DNA from 4 places in the Rhodoferax sp. WC2427 genome. Region 1 is predicted to be linked to each of the others. Evidence: predicted binding sites of a transcription regulator. Region 1 holds the regulator's gene; each other region holds the start of a gene.
The links. The regulator FNR, encoded in region 1, switches genes on or off when oxygen is low (the NO sensors DNR and NnrR bind a similar motif). The targets are predictions, from matches to a motif close to TTGATNNNNATCAA.

Region 1 (5,255 bases):
TCGTGCACCAAAGCCCATACGGCCACGCCTGCCAGCGATGCACCTGCCGCCCGCATGCCCCATTCTTTGCGCTGGGGGCTGCGCCAGGCCTGCAGGCGCACCCACAGCCAGGGCCCGGCCACCAGGGTGATGCTGCTGCCCAGGGCAAACAAGGCCATGCACAGTGCGCCATCCAGCGGCCCGCCGCTGAGCGAGGCGACCAGCAGCGCCGAGTACAGCAGGCCGCACGGCATCAGCGCCCAGGCGGCCCCGGCCACCAGGATCCACGACCGGCCCGCTACGCGGGGGCGCAGGCTGGCCCACAGGTTGCGGCCCAGGCCATCCACCCACATGGGTTGCCGCGCCAGCACCAGCAGCGTGCCGCCCCAGACCAGCACGGCCACGTGGAACAGCGTCCACACCGGGCGCAGCGCGGCGGCGGGGGCGGTGAGCCAGGCGAGCGTGTTGACGGTGGCGGCGGCCAAGGCACCCGCCAGCGTGTAGCCCAGCAAGCGTCCGGCCTGCAGTTGCAGCATGCCCTGGCGGGCACCCGCTACCCGCACCACGCCCGCACAGGCTGCGCCGCACATGCCCGCGCAATGCGGGCCACCGGCCAGGCCCATGAGCAGAGCGGTCCAGGCCAGGGTGGAGACCATCAAATGATCCGTGAAAAGCGGGCGCGGTTTTGGTCAGCCTGCAGGTAGCGGTCGAACACCATGGCCACGGCGCGCACGAAGAACCAGCCGGTGGCGGTGACCTGGATGCTGGTGGCATCCACCGTGACCATGCCGGCCTCCACCAGGGGCTGCAAGGCCAGCAACTCGGTGGCAAACGTGGCCCGGAAGTCTACCAGGTAGGCCAGCTCGATGGATTCGAACTGCACCGCACCCTGGCACATGATGGCCATGATGACGGCGCGGCGCACCAGGTCGTCGCGGCCCAGGGCCAGGCCGCGCACCACGGGCAGCTGGCCCTGGTCGATCATGTCGCAGTAGGCCTCCAGCGTTTTGGCGTTCTGGCTGTAGGTGGGGCCGATGCGGCCAATGGCCGACACGCCCAGGCCGATCAGGTCGCAGTCGGGCTGGGTGCTGTAGCCCTGGAAGTTGCGGTGCAGCCGCCCCTGGCGCTTGGCCACCGCCAGTGCGTCATTGGGTAGGGCGAAATGGTCCATGCCCACGTAGACGTAGCCGGCCCCCATGAGGGCCTCCAGCGCCTGCGACAGCATGGCCAGCTTGGCGGCGCCACTGGGCAGGTCGGCATTCAAAATGCGGCGCTGTGGCTTGAAGCGTTCGGGCAAATGGGCGTAGGCGTACAGGGCAATGCGGTCGGGGCGCAGCTCCACCACCTGCTCGAGGGTGCGGGCAAACGAGGTGGGCGTCTGGCGCGGCAGGCCGTAGATCAGGTCGGTGTTGATGGAGTCGAAGCCCAGGCGGCGTGCCTCGGCCACCAGGTCGAACACCTGCTGTGCGGGCTGTACGCGGTGCACGGCTTTTTGCACGTCGGCATCGAAGTCCTGCACGCCAAAGCTCAGGCGGTTGAAGCCCAGCGCGGCCAGGGCCGCCAGCCGTTCGGCATCCACGGTGCGGGGATCGACCTCGATGGCGTATTCGCCGCCGGGCGCCAGGTTGAAATGGCGGCGCAGCAGCACCATCAGCTGGGCCAGCTCGCCGTCGCTCAAAAAAGTGGGGCTGCCGCCGCCCAGATGCAGCTGGCTGACCGCCCGGCCCACGCCCAGTTGGGCGGAGTGCAGGGCCATTTCGCGCTCCAGGTACTGCAGGTAGGCGGCACCGCGCTCATGGCGCTTGGTGATGATCTTGTTGCAGGCGCAGTAGTAGCACAGCGACTCGCAAAACGGGATGTGCACGTACACCGACAGCGGCAGGGCGGTGGCGGTGGCCCGGCGCAGGCGCAGGGCGCGGGCGTAGTCTTCGCCGGTGAAGGCTTCGACGAAGCGGTCGGCGGTGGGGTAAGAGGTGTAGCGGGGCCCCGGCACGTCGTAACGCTGCAGAAGTTCGGTGGCAACACGGGGTAAAACACGGGTCATGGCGAGCGCTTTTGTTGCATGCCTGCAATGTGCCGTGAACGGTCCTGGCCTCCATTGATGTGGATCAAACGGCATGCAGATGTGGGTGCCAGAAAATAGTGACTTAAAAAAAGTTCATACTACGCCCATGACCCCAATCGCCATCAAAGCCGCCTGTTCGAACTGCAATCTGCGCGAATTGTGCATGCCGCTCGGTCTAAACCAGGAGGAATTGGAGCGAATTGATGGCCTGGTGGCCTTGCGCCGCAAGGTCAAACGCGGCACCACGCTGTTCCGCAATGGCGAGGCATTCACCGCGCTGTACGCCATCCGCACCGGGTTTTTCAAAACCTCCATCACCACCGAAGACGGGCGCGACCAGGTCACGGGCTTCCAGATGGCGGGCGAGATCATCGGGCTGGACGGTATCGTCAACGACCAGCACACCTGCGACGCGGTGGCGCTGGAGGATGCAGAGGTCTGCGAAATGCCGTTTGACCGCATCGAAGAGCTGTCGCGCGAAGTCAACGCCCTGCAGCGCCATGTGCACAAGATCATGAGCCGCGAGATCGTGCGTGAACACGGCGTCATGCTGCTGCTGGGCAGCATGCGGGCCGAGGAGCGGCTGGCGGCCTTTTTGCTGAACCTGGTGCAGCGCCTGCACGCGCGCGGCTTCTCGCCGCTGGAACTGGTGCTGCGCATGACGCGCGAAGAAATTGGCAGCTACCTGGGCCTGAAGCTGGAGACGGTGAGCCGCACTTTCTCCAAGTTTGCCGAGGACGGCGTGGTCGAAGTCAAGCAGCGCCACATCCGCATCCTGGACACCGAAGCGCTCAAGCGCATCGTCAATCTTCAACCCTGTTTATAGTCGCTTCGCCCACCGGCTGGCCCACCAGCAGGGTCAGGCTGCTGATCATCGCCGCCACGGTCCAGAAGGCAAAGAAGGCTAGGCTGTAGACCCCCTGGCGTGACAGGTCCAGAGGCTGGCCCAGCCAGTGCAGGCTCGTCGGATCGACTACCGCAAATACCAGGCCTTCTAGCAGACACGCCCCCAAAAACCCCGACCACAGCACGCTGGTGATGCGTTGCACTGCCATGCCGCGCTCCTACTTCTGCCGCACCGCGCCGGGGGGCGTGGCCGCATGGTTGCGCCCCAGCTCGGCCGGGGCCAGTGTGCCCTGCAGGGCCAGGGTTTTGTTGATTTCCTGGCCCTGGCGGTAATAGTCTTGCGCCAGTACCGGGTCTTGCCGGGTGAAGGCCAGCCAGGCGGTGACCAGTGCCGCCACCACCACCAACAGCGGGCCGGAGATGACCAGCCACACGTGGCCATATTTCCACCAAGGTTGTGGGATTTTTTCAGACATGGGTCTTCTCCTTATCGGGGCACGATGAACGTGGATTTTTCGGATACGCGGTCTTTGCCGTCGGCACTCTGGATGTCAAACACCACCGGGTGCGAACCGGGCGTGGCCGAACCGTAGGGGATGTGCAGGCGTACCGCGACCCAGCGCGACTGTATGGCACCCACTTCCACTTCCGTCTCCGATGCCACCACCAGCCCGTCCAGCCCGTGGGCCGACAGGGTGTAGCGCTGCGGTGCCTCGGTGGCGTTCATCACCTGCAGGCGGTAGACGTTCTCCAGTTGGCCACCGCCCACAATGCGCGACAGGGCGGCGCGGTCGCGCACCACGTCGACCTTCAGCGGGGTGCGCAGCAGCAGCGTGGCCAGCAGCACGGCAGCGATGGTCCACAGCAGTGCGGTGTAGATCAGCACCCGGGGTCGCAGCACCCGGCGCAGAATCTGGCGCGCATTCCAGCCCCCGGCAATGCCGTTCTGGGTGGCAAAGCGGATCAGGCCCCGGGCGTAGCCCATTTTGTCCATCACGCCATCGCACACGTCCACGCAGGCGGCGCAGTTGATGCACTCGTATTGCAAACCCTGGCGGATATCGATGCCGGTGGGACAGACCTGCACGCACAGAGTGCAGTCCACGCACGAGCCCAGGCCCAGCACCGCCGGATCGGCCTTGCGGGAGCGGGCACCACGCGGCTCGCCGCGGCGGGTGTCGTAGCTGACGATGAGCGTGTCCTTGTCGAACATGGCGCTCTGGAAGCGGGCGTAGGGGCACATGTATTTGCACACCTGCTCGCGCATGAAGCCTGCGTTGCCATAGGTGGCCGCGCTGTAGAACAGGCCCCAGAAGACCTCCCAGGAGCCAAAGTTCAGGTGCAGCGACTCTTGCAGCAGCTCTTGCGTGGGGGTGAAGTACGACACAAAGGTGAAGCCGGTCCACAGCGACAGCAGAATCCACACCGCGTGTTTGGCCCACTTTTTTCCCAGCTTCTGGGCCGACAGGGGCGCGCCGTCCAGGCGCATGCGTGCGCCGCGGTCGCCCTCGATGTGGCGCTCGATCCACATGAAGATTTCGCTGTACACCGTCTGCGGGCAGGTAAAGCCGCACCACAGCCGTCCGGCCACGGCGGTGAACAAGAACAGAGATAGCGCCGACACCACCAGCAGGCCCGTCAGGTAGATGAAATCCTGCGGGTACAGCACCAGGCCAAACAGGTAAAAGCGCCGCGCTGCCAGGTCCAGCAGCACCGCCTGGCGCTCGCCGTACTGCAGCCACGGCAGGCCGTAGAACACCAGTTGCGTGAGGAACACCATGCCCCAGCGCCAGCGGGCAAACAGGCCCTGCACCGAGCGCGGATAGATTTTGGGCTGGGCCGCGTACAGCGACACCAGCTCTTCGCCATCGGCGACTACCGGTGTGATGGGGATGGTTTTACGCATGGCCTACGGCGTCGGCTTGTTCGATAAACCCCATACGTAGCTGGTCAGTACATGGATTTGTGCCTCGGTCAGCTTGTCTTTCTGGGCGGGCATCTGGTTGGTTTTGCCGTTGTTGACCATGGCGATAATGGCGGCTTCGCCCCAGCCATGCAGCCAGATATCGTCCGACAGATTGGGTGCACCCAGGGCCGGGTTGCCCTTGCCGCCCACGCCGTGGCAGGCCGCGCAGGCCGAAAACTTGGTCTTGCCCAGGGCCGCCCGCAGCGAATCGTTGGGGCTGCCCGACAGGCTGAGCACGTAGTTGGCCACGTTCTTCACGTCGTCGGGCGTGCCCACGGCGGCGGCCATGGGGGGCATCATGCCGATGCGGCCGTGGGTGAGGGTGAGCTTGATGATGTCGGGCGTGCCGCCGTGCAGCCAGTCGCTGTCGGTCAGGTTGGGAAAGCCTTTGCTGCCGCG
Region 2 (5,255 bases), 2.0 Mb from region 1:
TTTGCCCGGCTCACGGTGGAAGAAAACCTGCGTATGGGCCTGGCCTACAAGAGCGCCAGCACGCCGATACCCAGCGAGCTGTTCACGCTGTTCCCGGTGCTCAAGCAGATGATCCATCGGCGCGGCGGCGACTTGTCGGGCGGGCAGCAGCAGCAGCTGGCGATTGCCCGTGCGCTGGCGGCGGGGCCGAAGCTGCTGATCCTGGACGAGCCCACCGAAGGCATCCAGCCCAGCATCATCAAGGACATTGGCCGCGTCATCCGCATGCTGGCCGACCGGGGCGACATGGCGATTCTGCTGGTGGAGCAGTACTACGACTTCGCCCAGGAGCTGGCCGACGACTACCTGGTCATGGAGCGCGGCGAGTTCATCGCCCGCGGCCTGGGCAAGGACATGGAAGCCAACGGCGTGCGCAACCTGGTGGCAATTTAGATTGCTGCGGTTTTTATAGCTGCTTACGCTGATGGAATAAGCGCTATCGGCATATTTGGCTAGAAAAACTAGGCGTACACATCCTTGCCCTGCGCGACGCGTTCGCGCAGCTCGGCCAGCATTTCGCGCTCTGAAAGGTGGTCCGCCCAGACCGGGCGCAACTGGTAGTGCGGCTTGTCGACCAGCGTGGTCCAGGCGCCACCCCATTCCAGGCCGAGGTCCATGCCGAGGGCACCCACCACGTCGTACGACGGGGATTCGCCCAGGTAGGTTTTTCCATTGAATACGCCGATGTCGAACGCAATGCCAAAGTTGTGGTTCGATTCCCCGCCTTTGGCATTGGTCACCCGCCGGCCCGGCTTGGTGCGGCCCTGGGCAAACAGGGCATCTTGCTCCGCAAAGGTTCGGGTGCCGCCGATGATCTTGATCTCGATGCCCACGGATGCCGCGCGCTGGACCAGGCTTCGGGCATGGGGGGCGACTTGCGGATGCAGCGTGGCGATGGTCTTCTCGCTGCGTTCATCGACCTTGCCCACAAACAAGGCTGTCTTGGGCAGCGCTTTTCCCGCAATGCGCTCGAAGATCGCCTGCCAGGTCTGCGGCCCCGCCCGGCCGTCCACGGTGACGTTCACGAGCTCTTGCACTTTGCGAATCACGGTATCGGTGTTCATGGGGGTTCCTCCGGGTAGTGGACGTTGCGGTGGGTGGTGAGCGGGTGGCCGCACTGGGAAATTTAGCCCCGATGGCGGTTTTCGGCATCCCTCATTCGGGGGATGCCGGGGCTGGCACCGACGGCGGCGCGCAGGGTGGAGCCGCGTTGCGGCGCTGGCGAGGCCGCGCATTTAAAGGTAACAACTTCATACAATTTCATGTGGAAGGCGATAAAGTGAGGGCTGTCGCACCCCTGTTGCACCCTAGTTCCTTCACTGGACGAAGTTCTAAGCCCATGACCTCTTTTTTCCAACGTGTGCTGGCCAAGTTGTTTGGTGGTGCGCCTTCTCCTGCCGCTCTGCCCGCCGCTCTTCCCTCGGGTGCGCCTATTGCGCGCGCTGGCCGTACCCCGCCGGTTGCCAGCCCGCCGTCGGCCGCTGCGGCACCGGCGCCCGCTCCTGTCCACCCCAAGCTGGTCGCCCTGGCGGCGCGGCGGCCCTTGATGGGCGCCAACGGGCAGGTGGCGGGTTTTGAGTTCCGTATCGACGACCGGGCCCTGCGTAGATTGGCGATGGGCGCTGACCCGGTGGCCCAGGCGGCGCACGTGGCCGCGGTGCTGGTAGCGGCGCGGCTGGTGGCCATGGACGGGCGCATTGGTTTTGCGCGCCTGCCTGCGGCCTTGCTGGCCTTGGCGGTGGTGCCTAAAAATGACACGGGCACGGTAATTGGCGTGGAGTTCAATGCGGCGGCGACATCTTTGTCCCCCGAGGTGATGCAGGGCGTAGCCGCCAAAGTGGCCGAGTTCCGCGCGGTGGGGGCCAAGCTGGCTTGGGGGGCCGAGCAGTCCATGGGCTCCAAACCCGACTTCCTGCTGGTCCGGGCCACCTCGCCCGAGGCGGTTGCCGGGCTGGTCGCTGCGGTCAAGGCACCCCCGGCGGGCCTGGAAAACATTCCGTTTATCGCCACCGACATGGCCAGTGTGGACGACCTGGAGCGCACCCTGCAGGCGGGCGTGCGCCTGGCCAGCGGCCGCCTGGCCGCCTCCGACATGGCTAAAACGGTGGCCGAAGCCAGTCCGCTGGCGCCCGAAGTGGGCCGCGTGGCGCTGCTGATCAGCAAGCTGGCGGCGGGGGCCGACACGGCGGTGATCGTGGGCGACATCAAGGGCGACATTGGCGTGTCGGTGCGCCTGTTGCAGCGCATGAACAGCGCCAGTTACGCCCACCTGGGCGGCGTGGGCAGTATCGACCAGGCGGTCATGCTGCTGGGCCGCAACGACCTGCACCGCTGGCTGTCGTTGATGCTGATGCAGTACGCGGGCAGCCGCCAGCTGTCGTCGGCCCTGCAAGAGGTGGCACTGTGGCGCGCGCGGCTGGTCGAGCTGCTGGCCATGGAGCGCGGCGAGTCCGAGCCGGGCCGATTCTTCACCTTGGGCCTGGCCTCGATGCTGGGCCTGATCCTGAAAATGGCCCCGGCCGAAGTGGTGGCCACCCTGAGCCTGCCACCCGAGGGTGCGCAAGCCCTGTTGTCGCAGTCCGGCCCCTGGTTTGTCTACCTGCGCACCGCGCTGGAGGTGGAAAACCAGACTTCCAGCGAAGCCAGCGTGGTCGCCGATGGCTTTGCCAGCGCCGCCCGTGTGCTGGAACTGTCGGGCGAAGCCTGGGCCTGGGCGGCCGAAAACACGGTGCGCGGAGCGACCCCGGCAGCCTGATTCGACTTACTATGGTTTTAATAGCTGCTCATGCTGATGGAATAAGCGCAGGGGCCTGTTTTTACCCATAGATTCGCAGCGACCCAGGTCGTGGCAGGCAAGCAAGGTGTTTGACACCCGTGCGCAGCCTGCGCGCGGATCTTTGCGGTGAAGTGCAAACGCCTTTGATCTGGCGCAAAATTACCGCGGCGGCTTGTGGAAACATCTGCGCATGGCGGTTTTTGCCATGCACTTTGGAATGCCATGCAGACCTTTGAAAACCACCCCGAAAGGCATGGTCCGGCGCCACTGGACCTGCCGCTGAAACTTTTTCTGGCCCGCTTGTCGCAGGGCCTGTCGCCAGCGGCGCTGGCCCTGGCCTATGCCGACTGGTTGGTGCACCTGGCGGTGTCGCCGACCAAGCACGCCGAGCTGGCCGAAAGCGCGTTGCGCAAGTCGGTGCAGTGGTGGCAGTACCTGCCGCAGTCGTGGGCCGGGGGCTGCCCGCCCTGCGTGGAGCCGACGCAGCGGGACCGGCGCTTTGCGCCGCCGGAGTGGCATACCCCACCGTTTTCCACCCTGGCCCAGGCTTTTTTGCTGCGAGAGCAGTGGTGGCACGAGGCGATGACCGGCGTGCGCGGCGTGTCGCGGCACCACACCGAGATGGTGAACTTCACCACGCGGCAGTTGCTCGACATGGGCTCGCCCTCCAACCTCATCGCCACCAACCCGCAGGTCTTGCGGGACATATGGAGCAGCGCCGGTAGCCATCTGCTCAACGGCATGGGCAATTGGTGGCGGGACGCGCTGGCGGTGCTGGGCGATGACAAGCCGCGCGGGGTGGATGCGTTCAAGCCGGGCAGCACGGTGGCCGTGACGCCCGGCACTGTGGTGTTTCGCAACCACCTGATGGAGCTGATCCAGTATGCGCCCAGCACGGCGGAAGTGGATGCCGAGCCGGTGCTGATGGTGCCGTCCTGGATCATGAAGTACTACATCCTGGACCTGACGCCGGACGACTCGCTGGTCAGGCACCTGGTGGGGCAGGGCAAGACCGTTTTCATGGTGTCCTGGAAGAACCCCGATACCCACGACCGCGACCTGGGCCTGAACGACTATCTGGAGCAGGGTGTCCTGACCGCGCTCAAGACGGTGCGCAAACTGCGGCCCCGGGCGGGTATCCAGGGGGTGGGCTATTGCCTGGGGGGCACCTTGCTGGCGATCGCGGCGGCCAGCCTGGGGCGGGCGGAATCCAATCCGCTGAAAACCCTGACCCTGCTGGCCGCCCAGACCGACTTTCGCGAGCCGGGCGAGCTGGGGCTGTTCATCGACGAGAGCCAGATCGCCTTCCTGGAGGACCTGATGGCCGCACCCGGCTTCCTGGATGGGCGCCAGATGGCCGGGGCTTTTGCGCTGATGAATTCACGGGACCTGGTGTGGTCCAAGCTGGTCCATGAGTACCTGATGGGGGCCCAGACACCGATGACCGCCTTGCGCGCCTGGAACGCGGACGCCACCCGCCTGCCTGCCCGCATGCACAGCGAATACCTGCGCCGCCTGTACCTGCGGAACGATCTGGCCGAGGAGCGTTACCGGGTGGCGGGGGTGCCAATACGGCTGTCGGACATCCAGATTCCGATGTTCGTGGTGGCCACAGAAACCGACCACGTGTCGCCCTGGAGGTCGGTCTACAAAATCCAGGGGCTGGCGCACAGCCCGGTCAGCTTTGTGCTGACTTCGGGTGGGCACAACGTGGGCATCGTCAACCCACCTGGCGGGCCGTTGGCGCATGCCAAGGCCAGCTACCGGTTTGCCACCCATGCAGTGGGCCAGGCACCGGCAGACCCCCTGGATTGGCTCAACACCGCCGAACAGTTCCCGGGCTCGTGGTGGACCTGCTGGAGCGACTGGCTGGGCCAGCACGCGGGCCACAAGATTGCCGCGCAACCGGTGGCCCAGCCCCTGCTGGACGGTGCCCCCCTGGCCGCACCGGGCCGCTATGTGCACCAGGGGTAAGCGGGGGCCCTTCAGTGCGCGTTGGGGCGGTACCCTGCGCTGTTGAACGGGCTGGCGATGGCGTGCTGCCAAGCCTGTAGCACGGGCTTGAGCGGGTCGTCTACCGGCATTTTCAGGAGCTGTTTGCTGCCGTCCATCTGGTCGACCTGGGCCTTGATGGCCGAGGCCCCCAATTGCTGCCAATACGCCAGCGCGTTTTGCATATTGGATTGCAGCAGCGCCGACTGCACGGACAGCAAGTCGTTGGGGTCGCAGGGTTTGAGCAGCTTTTCTGCCGCGGCCTCATGCTGCGCCAATGCCTGGTGGGCCACCTGTTGCTGCAGGGTGCGCAAGGCCTCTACGTTTCGGAGCATGGCGCAGGTGCCTTCTGCGGCCATCGCCATCTGGCGGCGGCCCCAATCGGCAAAAATGTTCCAGGGCGCCAACCCTGCGGACGGTGCCACTGGGCTCGTGGCGGGGGAGCGGG
Region 3 (5,255 bases), 280 kb from region 1:
CTGGCGGCCTTGTGGCGCAGCGAACTCGGTGCGCTGCGGGCCGAAGAAGCCAGCCGTGGCGTGGCCGCCGTAGAGCGCCTGGACGCACTGCAGACCGCACTGGCCAGCCATCTCGCCACGCTGGGCACGGCGTTGGAAGCCCCCATGACCCGGCTGATGCAAACCGCCGCCGAAGTGCCGCAAGCGGCCGCGGGCGTGATCACCCAGCTGCGCCAGGAAATGACCCGCCTCAGCGAGCGCGACAACCTGGCTTTTGAAGAACGCTCCAGCCTGCTGGAAAAAATCAGCACGCTGCTGCTGCACCTGAACCAGGCCTCGGGGGCGCAGCAGACGGCGATCGAGTCGCTGGTGGCCTCGGCCGCCACGGTGCTGGACCAGGCCGCCCAGCAGTTTGCCAACACCCTGGGCACCCACGCGGGCCAGGCGGCGGACGTGGCCGCCCATGTGGCAGGCAGCGCGGTAGAGCTGGCCAGCCTGGGCGAAGCCTTCAGCCACGGGGTCCAGCTGTTCAGCGCCAGCAACGAGAAGCTGATGGACAGCCTGCACCGCATGGAGGGCAGCATCGGCCAGTCGGTGGCGCGCAGCGACGAGCAACTCGCCTACTACGTGGCGCAGGCCCGCGAGGTGATCGACCTGAGCATCAGCTCACAGCAGGGGCTGGTGGAAGACCTGCGTAGTCGTGGCAGCAGTCGCGGCAGCAAGCCCGCCGCAATGGCCAAAGAGAGCATGGCATGACCGGCGCCGATGGCCTGGACGACCTCAATGGCATGGGCGACGACGGCATTGCGCAGGCCGCGCCGGTATGGGCAGTTTTTGGCGACCTGATGGCGGGCCTGCTGGGCGCGTTTGTGCTCATCCTGGTGGGCGTGCTGGTGGTGCAGATGGACCTGGTGGCCAACCTGCAGGCCGAAGTAGGCAAGCGCCAGGCGGAAGAGCAGCGCCGCATGGCACTGGAAAAAGCCCTGGCCATTCCGCTGGCGGCGGGCCGGGTCACGCTGAACAATGGCCGCATCGGCATCAGCGGCAATGTGCTGTTCCCGGTCAATTCCGACCAGTTGCGCCCTGAAGGGCAGCAACTGCTGAAAAGCCTGGTACCGGCCTTGCAGCTGGTCCTGGGTGAGCGCGACGACATGCTGATGGTCAGCGGCTTTACCGACGACAAACCCATCGTTGGTGGCAACCAGCAATTTGCCGACAACCTGGAGCTATCGGCCCAGCGCGCCCTCAAGGTGACCCGTGCGCTGATCGACGTGGGCATGCCGTCGTCCAAGGTGTTTTCTGCGGCCTTCGGTGCCGAGCAGCCGGTGGCCTCCAACACCAGCGAAGAGGGCCGCGCACTGAACCGGCGCGTGGAAATGGCCCCGGTGCCCCGCTCTGCCAAGCCATGAGCGAGGCGGGTCGGATGGACGGTATGGACACCGCGCCGCCGTCGCTGGTAGCGCTACGAAGTGCCGACGCCCAGCACTTCGACCCCGCCCGCTTCCATTACCTGGAAGTGCTGTCGCGCCGCGCGTGCGCAGCCACGGGTGCGCTGCAGCCCATTTTGCAGACCAAGCTGGCCACGGCACTGGCCGACTACAGCCAGCGCATGGGGCAAGCGCGGGGCCCGCGCCCACCCGGTGCGCAAGCCGTGCCGAACAACGGCCTTGGAGCCCTGGCGGAACTGAACCACTACATCCGCCACACCACACAGCAAGGCCACCACCACGGGCCCCGGCCAGAGCTGAAAAGCGTGCGCGGTTTCCGCGAAGTGTGGTCCAAAATCGCCGCCATCGACCACATGGACCAGGCGATGGTGCGCGGCCCCGAAAACGCCGGTCCGCTCAATCCCCACATGCTGGTGCTGCGCTCCCTGGCGCTGATGCGCCAGCTATCGCCCGACTACCTGCAGCGTTTTCTGTCGCATGTGGATTCGCTGCTGTGGCTGGACCAGGAAAACCAGAAACACACACCGGCAGAGGCCAAGCCAGCACGTCGGAGCCGGGCCAAGAAATAAGCCGGCGGTGGAGCGCGCAAGTTGCGCGGTACCAGGCACGTTTGGGCTAGCAGGCTCCGCACCTCGATTGCTATCAAATAAGGAGCTTTCCATGCTTATGGAATAAGCACAGACGGCTCTTTTTTTTCAAATCCAAGAAACCACACCGACCCTTGAGGCACATCAAGGGCCGCCTTGCGGTACCGGTCGCACAATGGGGTTTCCTCAACCCACTTTGCGCAAAGGCTCCCCATGCTGAAACACATCTTGTTAGCCACCGACGGGTCGGCAGCGTCTGACCATGCAGCCGCCATGGCGGTGGATTTGGCCCGCAGCCTGGGGGCCAGACTGACCGCGCTGTACGCGGTCGACCCCTACCCTTACCTGGGCATGGGCATGGGCGAAGTCAGCAGCCTGGGGCTCAGCTACTACAAGCAGGCCGCGCAGGAAGAGGCCGAATCGGCGCATGCCAAGGTCGCCGCGCTGTGCCAGCAAGGCACGCCGGTCGTCTTCAACCCCGTGGTGCTGGAAGAGCGCGATGTGGTGTCGGGCATCGTGGGCTACGGCCAGGCTGAAAAGGCCGACCTGATCGTCGTCGGCTCCCACGGCCGCACTGGCGTGGCCCGCATGGTGCTGGGCAGCATCGCCACCAAGATCCTGGCCGAATCCACGCTGCCGGTGCTGGTTGCCCGGTAATTAAGCTTCGCCTAAGCCCCGCATGGGCATACTCCCCCCATGCGCTTGTTACTGGTAGAAGACGACCCCATGATCGGTGAAACCGTGCTCGACGTACTGCGCGCCGAGCACTTTGCCGTGGACTGGGTGAAAGACGGCGAGATGGCCGACACCGCCTTGCGCAGCGCCCCCTACGACCTGGTGCTGCTCGACCTGGGCCTGCCCCGGCGCGACGGGCTGGAGGTGCTCAAGGCCCTGCGCCAGCGCAAAGACAGCACCCCTGTGCTGGTGGTCACCGCCCGCGACGCGGTGGCCGAGCGCATTGCCGGGCTGGATGCCGGGGCCGACGACTACGTGCTCAAACCCTACGACATCGACGAGCTGCTGGCCCGCATCCGCGCCCTGACCCGGCGCAGCGCAGGCCGCGCCGACCCCGTGCTGGAAGCGCACGGCCTGCGCCTGAACCCCGCCACCCACGAAGCCACCCGCGACGGCCAGCCCGTCACCCTGTCCGGCCGCGAATGGGCCGTGCTGGAGGCGCTGATGGCCCGCCCCGGCGTGGTGTTCTCGCGGGCCCAGCTGGAAGAAAAACTCTACAGTTGGAAAGACGACGTGAGCAGCAACGCCGTCGAGGTCTACATCCACGGCCTGCGCAAAAAGCTGGGTGCCGAGCTGATCCAGAACGTGCGCGGCCTGGGCTATGTGATGCCCCGCCCATGAACTCGATACGCCGCCGCCTGCTGGGCTCGGTGATGACCGCCATCGTGGTGGCTGCACTGTTCCAGGCGGCGTCCGCCTACCGCGGCGCGCTGCAGCAGGCCGACGAAATGTTCGACTACCACCTGCAGCAAATGGCCTTTGCGCTGCGCAATGGGGCCCTGAGCCAAAGCGCGCCCCAGGCCCCCGATGAAGCCGACTACGAGGTGCAGATCTGGAGCGCCAACGGCGTGCAGCTGTTCCAGTCGCACCGCAACCGCCTGCCACCCCAGGCCGTGCTGGGCTTTTCGGATGTGGAACAAAACGGCACGCGCTACCGCGTCTACTCCATCCAGACCCCGGCGCAGACTATCCAGATTGCGCAGGACCTGAGTGCCCGCCAGGCCCGCGCCCGCGCCCTGGCAGTGCGCGCCATGCTGCCCATGGCCACCATGGTCCCGCTGCTGATGGTCGCGCTGTGGTGGGCCATCAGCAGCGCCCTGAAGCCGCTGGAGCGCACCCGCCAGCAGGTGGCCGCCCGTGCGGTCGATGACCTGTCGCCCCTGCCCGAAGCCGACCTGCCCGACGAAGTGCTGCCCCTGGTGCGCGAGTTGAACCTGCTGTTTGGCCGCGTGCACACCGCCTTCGCCGCCCAAAAATCTTTTGTCGCCAACGCCGCGCACGAGCTGCGCTCACCGCTCACGGCCCTGAAACTGCAGGCCCAGGCACTGGACCGCGCGCCCGATGCGACCAGCCGCAGTGTCGCCATTGCCCGCCTGCACCAGGGCATCGACCGCGCGGTGCGGCTGATGCACCAGCTGCTGGTGCTGGCCCGCCAGGAGTCCGCCGCGGGCACCCCGCCCGAGCCCGTGCCCCTGCACGACCTGGTGCGCCTGGCGGTGGAAGAAGCGCTGCCGCAGGCGCAAGAGCGCCACATCGACCTGGGTGTTGCCCCCAGCGGCCCGGTGGTGGTGCAGGGCCACCCCGACGCGCTGCGCATCCTGCTGCGCAACCTGCTGGACAACGCGCTGAAATACACGCCCGCGCACGGCCGGGTGGATGTGGCCATCGCCTCGGACCACGGCGCGCCCGTGCTGACCGTGGAAGACTCCGGCCCCGGCATTGCGCCCGCCGATCTGGAAAAGGTATTTGACCGCTTCTACCGCAGCCCCGAGGCCACGGCGGGTGGCAGCGGGCTGGGTTTGGCGATTGCCCAGACGATTGCGCAGGCACACGGAGCGGCACTGCGCCTGGACACCTCGCCCTCGCTGGGCGGGCTGCGGGCGGCGCTGGTGTTTACAAACCCGCCAGCAACTCCGCAAACGCCTGCGACCGGCCCTGGCGCGAAGCGTTCTTGACGGCGGCGGGGTCGGGCAAACGCACCGCCTGGGCCCGCACGGCGGCCACAAACTGCGGCAGCAGGGCGGCAATCTCGTCGGCCGAGTCGATGCGCGCCATGGCCTCCAGCCCGGCACCGCGCAGCACACCGGCGGTGTCGCCCACCGGGTCGGTCAGGCCGAGGATGGGGCGGCCAGCGCGCAGGTACTCGTAGATCTTGGCCGGAATCTGGGCGTTGCAGTTGCTGGCCTGCATGACCAGCAAGGCATCCACCGACAGCATCTCGGCCAGCGCCTCGCGGTACGGCACGGCGGGGCTAAGCTCGATGAAATCCTGCACGCCGTGCTGGGTGGCCAACTGGGTCAGCATGTCGTCATGGGCCGAGGCGCGGAAGCGGATCTGCAGCTGCCGGGCGGTCAACGCTCCACTGGCCTTCAGGCGCTGCAGGGCCTGGAACAGCTGGGTCGGGTCGCGCTCGGACGGGTAGACGATGCCGCTGTGCAGCAGCACCACGGGCTGGTCGTCGGTCAGCGCACGCACCGGGGCGCGGGGCGCGTTGGCAAAGCTTTCC
Region 4 (5,255 bases), 880 kb from region 1:
GAACAATCCGCTCGTGTCGATAAAAACGCGGTAGTCAGCAGGCAGATGCATGGTCATCGGGGACGTCTCGTTGTGGCCGAAAGCCTCTATTAAAACGCATCCTAACAGCGCAATCTCCCCCAAAGGCAATCTCCAAATATCCTTGGAGAAAATCGCCACCTAACGACCGCCAATAAAGCGCAAGTAGCTATCAAATTTGAGTAGACCCCACCCGGGGCTCATCCCCCCTGCGCCCCAGCGCCCACTTCACCCCCTCAAACCACAACAACCCCACCACGGCCAGCCCCACGCAGGCCAGCAGCATCCCCGGCGTGGGCTGCTCGAACGCAAACAGTCGGCTGACGACTGGGACGCCCAGCACGCACCCCAGCAGTAGCACGGTGGCAGCGGTGATCCAGCCGAAGTAGCGGTTGCGGGCGGTGCCTTTGCGCCAGGACGGGCGGGTCCAGCTGCGGTTGGCGTAGATCAGACCCAGGTTGGCCAGCACCAGCACGGTGAACACCAGGGCGCGGGCCATATCGTGGGAGTGGTTGAGCGCCCGTGCCCCGGCGTACACGCCCAGCAGCAGCGCCAGGAGGCCGCAGCCTTGCCACAGGCCACGGGCCAGCACGCTGCGGTCGAACAGGTGGGCATCGGCAGGGCGGGGTGGCACGGCCATGGCGTCGGCTTCCAGGGGCTCGGCTTCGAACACCACCGAGCAGGCCGGGTCGATGATGAGCTGCAGAAACAGGATGTGCACCGGCATCAGCAGCATGGGCCAACCCAGCAGCACCGGCACCAGCGACAGGCCAACGATGGGCACGTGCACGCCCACCACAAACACGATGGCCTTGCGCAGGTTGGCAAACACGCGGCGGCCATAGCGCACTGCCGTGACGATGGAGGCAAAGTCGTCGTTCATCAGCACCAGGTCGGCGGCCTGGCGGGCCACTTCGGTGCCGCGCGCGCCCATGGCCACGCCGATGTGGGCGGCCTTGAGGGCGGGCGCGTCGTTCACGCCGTCGCCGGTCATGGCCACCACGTCGCCGCGGGCGCGGAAGGCCTGCACCAGGCGCAGCTTGTGTTCGGGCTGCACGCGGCAAAACACCTGGGTGGTGGCCAGGCGCTCTTGCAGGGCGGCGTCGCCCAACGCGGCCAGCTCCTGCCCGGTCAGGGGCGGGGCGTCGGTGGCCAGCCCGGCCTGGCGGGCGATGGCCAGGGCGGTGGCGGGGTGGTCGCCGGTCATCATCACCACGCGGATACCGGCGGCCTGGCAGGCGGCGATGGCCTGGGGCACGTCGGGGCGCACCGGATCTTGCAGCCCCACCAGGCCAAGAAAGACGAAGTCGAAGTCGTGCTGGTTGCCCGGCAGCGGCGGGGCGGCAAACCGGGCACTGGCCACGCCCAGCACGCGCAGGCCGTCGGCGGCCATGGCGGCTACCTGCTGGGCGATGGGGGCGTGCTGGTCGGCGGGCAGGTGGCACAGGTCGACGATGGCCTCGGGCGCACCCTTGGCGGCGATCATGTAGGCCTGCTGGTCGGGCGACTGCCAGACGCGCGACATGGCCAACATGGCGGGCGACAGGGGGTAGTCTTCCACTAGGGTCCAGTCGGCGTGCAGGTGCTCGGTGCGGGCCAGCAGCTGGGCGCCCGCGCCGACGATGGCGGCCTCCATCGGGTCGAAGGTGCGGCGGTGGCTGGCCAGCACGGCGTATTCGAGTACGCCGTGGAGCGCCTCGGCCAAAGGCGTGGCACCGTCTTGCACGCTGTCATACAACGCGTCGCCCGACCATAGCCGCCGTACTGCCATGCGGTTGGCGGTGAGGGTGCCGGTTTTGTCGACGCACAACACGGTGGTGGCACCCAGCAACTCTACCGCGGGGATGCTGCGGGCCAGCACCTTTTGGCGCGACAGGCGCCAGGCGCCCAGGCCCAGAAACAGGGTCAGGATGACCGGCAGCTCTTCGGGCAGGATGGCCATGGCCAGGGTCAACCCGGCCAGCAGCCCGCCCAGCCAGTCGCCGCGCAGCAGCCCATAGGCCAGGGCCAGCGCGGTGGCCAGGGCCAGCCCTACCAGGGCCACGGCTTTCACGACGCGCTTGGTTTCGCCCTGGATGGGGGTGACTTCCGCGGCAATGCCTTGCAGCGATTGGCCAATGCGGCCCAGCGCGCTGCGCTCGCCGGTGGCCACCACGCGGCCCTGCCCAGTGCCTTGGGTGACGAGGGTGCCGGAGAAGGCCTGCACTGCCGCTGCACCACCCGCCTGCTTTTGTACCGGGACCGATTCGCCGGTGAGCAGCGATTCGTCCAGCGCCAGGTTGGCGGTGTGGGTGAGCTCCAGGTCGGCGGGCACGCGGTCGCCCTCGGCCAGCAGCACGGTGTCGCCACACACCAGATCACGGGCGGAAATCTTCAGGGTCTGGCCGCCGCGCAGCACCTGCGCCAGTGGGCTGGACAGATCGCGCAGGGCTTCCAGCGAACGCTCGGTGCGGCGCTGCTGCACGAAGGTGATGCCCATCACCACCAACACAAAGCCCAGCAACATCAGCGCCTCTTGCCGGTCGCCCAGCACCAGGTAGAGCGCGCCGCAGGCCACCAGCAGCAAAAACATGGGCTCGGCCACCACGTCGCCCACCAGCCGCAGCACGCTGCGCGGCTGGGATACGGGCAGGGCGTTGGGGCCGTCGTGCGCCAGGCGCTGCTGCGCTTCGGCGGGGCTCAGGCCACCAGGGGCATCCATGCCGGGGTCGGCTTATTTCACCAGCACCACCGGCTGCTCTGCCGCCGCCAGCACGCGCTGCGCCACCGAGCCGATCAGCAGGTCGGCAATGGCGCCGCGGCCTTTGGAGCCCAGCGCGACCAGGTCGTACTTGCCCTTCTTGGCGCACTCCAGAATTTCTTTGGCCACGTGGCCAGTGCGTTCCACCATGTCGTGCTGGATGCCTGCGGCGTCGAGCAGTTTGCGGGCGGGTTTGAGCTCTTTTTCGCTGATTTCGCGCAGGTAGTCGGCCACGACTTCGTTGCCCACAAAGGCCTTGGCATGGCCGAGTCCGGTGTCGTCGTGCACGCTGAGCAGGGTGATGCTGTGCTTGCCCGGCTGCAACTGCGCCACCAGCTTGGCCGCGTACTTGACGGCATGCAGGGCAAACTTCGAACCGTCTACGGCAACAAGGATTTTCATCAAAGGCTCCTGTGGAAATGATGCGGACCCGACAGTGTGGCGCATCTGCGCCGGGTAGCGTTGATACATGTCAAGCAGGGGATTCGCAGCGGCCATGGCGTGTGGGTGACGGACGCGGTACTACCCCAAAGACTTGAGCGCCCACCCCGCCAGTGCGCACACCACGATCACCGGGACCACCCCCACCTTATAGCGGATCAAGGCCACGCCCGCGGCCAGTGCCAGCAGCAAGGCTGCCCAGTCCGGGTTTGAAGGAAAAGTGCCGCCAGCGCTTGTCGGATAGGCGATATGAGCTATAAAAAACAGAGCAAGACTGGCAATCACGCCCACCACGGCGGCGGTGATGGCGGTGAGCGGGGCGGTGAAGTGCAGCTTGCCGTGCGTGCTCTCCACCAGCGGGCCCCCGGCCAGGATGAAGATGAACGACGGCAAAAAGGTAAACCAGGTGACCACCGTGGCGGCCAGCGCCGCGCCCAGAAACAGCGCGTCCGGCCCCAGCACCGCCTTGCTCCAGCCGCCCACAAAGCCCACAAAGGCCACCACCATGATCAGCGGGCCGGGCGTGGTTTCGCCCAGGGCCAAGCCGTCGATCATCTGGGTGCCGGTAAGCCAGCCAAACTGCGCCACCGCGCCCTGGTACACATAGGGCAGCACGGCGTAGGCGCCGCCAAAGGTCAGCAGGGCGGCCTTGGTGAAAAACCAGCCCATGGCGGCCAGTGTGCCGTGCCAGCCGGTACTGGCGACCAGTGCGGCCATCGGCAGCAGCCACAGCGCCGCGCCCACGGCCAGCACCTGGAGCAGGCGCATTTTGCGAAAGCGCGCGTGGGGCGGGGTGGGGGTGTCGTCGTCGATCAGCGCGGGACCAAAGCCTGCTTTGGCTGCGCCGTGGCCGCCGCTGCCGCTGAACTGGGCCGGTGCGACTTTGGACCCCCACCAGCCGACCAGTGCGGCGCCCAGCACGATGGCCGGAAAGGGCACGGCAAAAAAGTACAATGCTATAAAACTAGTAGCTGCTATCGCCCATAGAACGGGCGCTGTGGCCGGTTTCTTTAATGTTTTACTGCCGATGCGGTGGACCGCCTGCACTACCAGCGCCGCCACCGCAGGCTTGATGCCGTACAACAACCCGGCCACCCAGGGCACGGCGCCAAAGGCCACGTACACCCAGCTCAGGCCGATCAGGATGAACAACGACGGCAGCACAAACAGCGCGCCCGCCGCCACCCCACCCCAGGTGCGGTGCAGCAGCCAGCCGATGTAGGTGGCGAGTTGCTGTGCCTCGGGGCCGGGCAGTAGCATGCAGTAGTTCAGGGCGTGCAAAAAGCGCTGCTCGCTGATCCAATGCTTTTGCTCCACCAGCTCGCGGTGCATGATGGCAATCTGCCCGGCCGGGCCGCCAAAGCTGATGCAGCCCAGCTTGAACCAGAACTTCAGGGCTTCGGTGAAGGAAACAGGCGGCATGCGTGGTACTTTCAAAGTGTCACTGCCCGCAGTGTGCCAGCCTGGCAGCCATTCAGGCCAGTGGCATGCCTTTCAACGCAAACGCCAGCACCAGTAGGCTGGCCGCCGCCATCCACGACCCGGCGATGCGCAGGGCGATCTGCAGCCACTGGCGCTTTGGGCACAGCGCGGTGTAGTAGGCGATGTTGGCCACCAGCGCGGTGGTGCTGATCCAGGTGCCGAGCAAGGTGAGTGGGGCGGCGAGGGCGCTGGGGCCTGCGTCCACACCGGAATCCAGCGCCACGGCGATGGCCGCCACCGCCGCCACGGCAGCGCGCAGCCCCGTCGGCAGCCGGGCCGATGCCGCCACCAGCATGCCGCAGCCCAGCGCCACGGCCACCACCACGGTCTGGCTGGACGGGGGCATCGCGATGCGCGTGGTCAGCAGCAGGGCGGCGGCGCAGCCGGTGGCAAATGCCAGCATGGGGGCTTTCAGCCGCAGGGGCGGGTGCTGGCCCAGCCAGATCCCTAGACCCAGCAGCACCAGCATGTGTGGCAAAGTCAGCAGCGGATGCAGCAGCCCGGCGTAAAAGCTGTTCATGCCCGCTACCGCGCTGTGGGCGTGCGCCAGGCCGGGCAGCGCCAGCCCCAGCAG

Region 2: AB3G31_RS15190 (PHA/PHB synthase family protein) is a predicted target of FNR. The motif match lies at 2,959-2,972, and genes of this name have one in related genera.
Region 3: AB3G31_RS03535 (universal stress protein) is a predicted target of FNR. The motif match lies at 2,149-2,162, and genes of this name have one in related genera.
Region 4: AB3G31_RS06460 (universal stress protein) is a predicted target of FNR. The motif match lies at 3,221-3,234, and genes of this name have one in related genera.

The regions. Positions count from the first base shown of each region.
Region 1 is NZ_CP162006.1:461,839-467,093, forward strand. Features, by position in the region: gene AB3G31_RS02180 (sulfite exporter TauE/SafE family protein) at 1-635, opposite strand, end outside; gene hemN (oxygen-independent coproporphyrinogen III oxidase) at 635-2,023, opposite strand; gene fnr (fumarate/nitrate reduction transcriptional regulator Fnr) at 2,151-2,870, shown strand; gene AB3G31_RS02195 (hypothetical protein) at 2,848-3,099, opposite strand; gene AB3G31_RS02200 (FixH family protein) at 3,109-3,366, opposite strand; gene ccoG (cytochrome c oxidase accessory protein CcoG) at 3,378-4,796, opposite strand; gene ccoP (cytochrome-c oxidase, cbb3-type subunit III) at 4,800-5,255, opposite strand, start outside.
Region 2 is NZ_CP162006.1:3,215,913-3,221,167, reverse strand. Features, by position in the region: gene urtE (urea ABC transporter ATP-binding subunit UrtE) at 1-432, shown strand, start outside; gene AB3G31_RS15200 (M15 family metallopeptidase) at 501-1,103, opposite strand; gene AB3G31_RS15195 (HDOD domain-containing protein) at 1,379-2,794, shown strand; gene AB3G31_RS15190 (PHA/PHB synthase family protein) at 3,038-4,789, shown strand; gene AB3G31_RS15185 (phasin family protein) at 4,801-5,255, opposite strand, start outside.
Region 3 is NZ_CP162006.1:739,809-745,063, reverse strand. Features, by position in the region: gene AB3G31_RS03550 (DUF802 domain-containing protein) at 1-735, shown strand, start outside; gene AB3G31_RS03545 (OmpA family protein) at 732-1,388, shown strand; gene AB3G31_RS03540 (DUF2894 domain-containing protein) at 1,385-1,996, shown strand; gene AB3G31_RS03535 (universal stress protein) at 2,228-2,671, shown strand; gene AB3G31_RS03530 (response regulator) at 2,711-3,370, shown strand; gene AB3G31_RS03525 (ATP-binding protein) at 3,367-4,704, shown strand; gene AB3G31_RS03520 (glycosyltransferase) at 4,643-5,255, opposite strand, start outside.
Region 4 is NZ_CP162006.1:1,345,854-1,351,108, forward strand. Features, by position in the region: gene AB3G31_RS06450 (SMI1/KNR4 family protein) at 1-57, opposite strand, end outside; gene AB3G31_RS06455 (cation-translocating P-type ATPase) at 191-2,719, opposite strand; gene AB3G31_RS06460 (universal stress protein) at 2,732-3,160, opposite strand; gene chrA (chromate efflux transporter) at 3,281-4,621, opposite strand; gene AB3G31_RS06470 (HupE/UreJ family protein) at 4,674-5,255, opposite strand, start outside.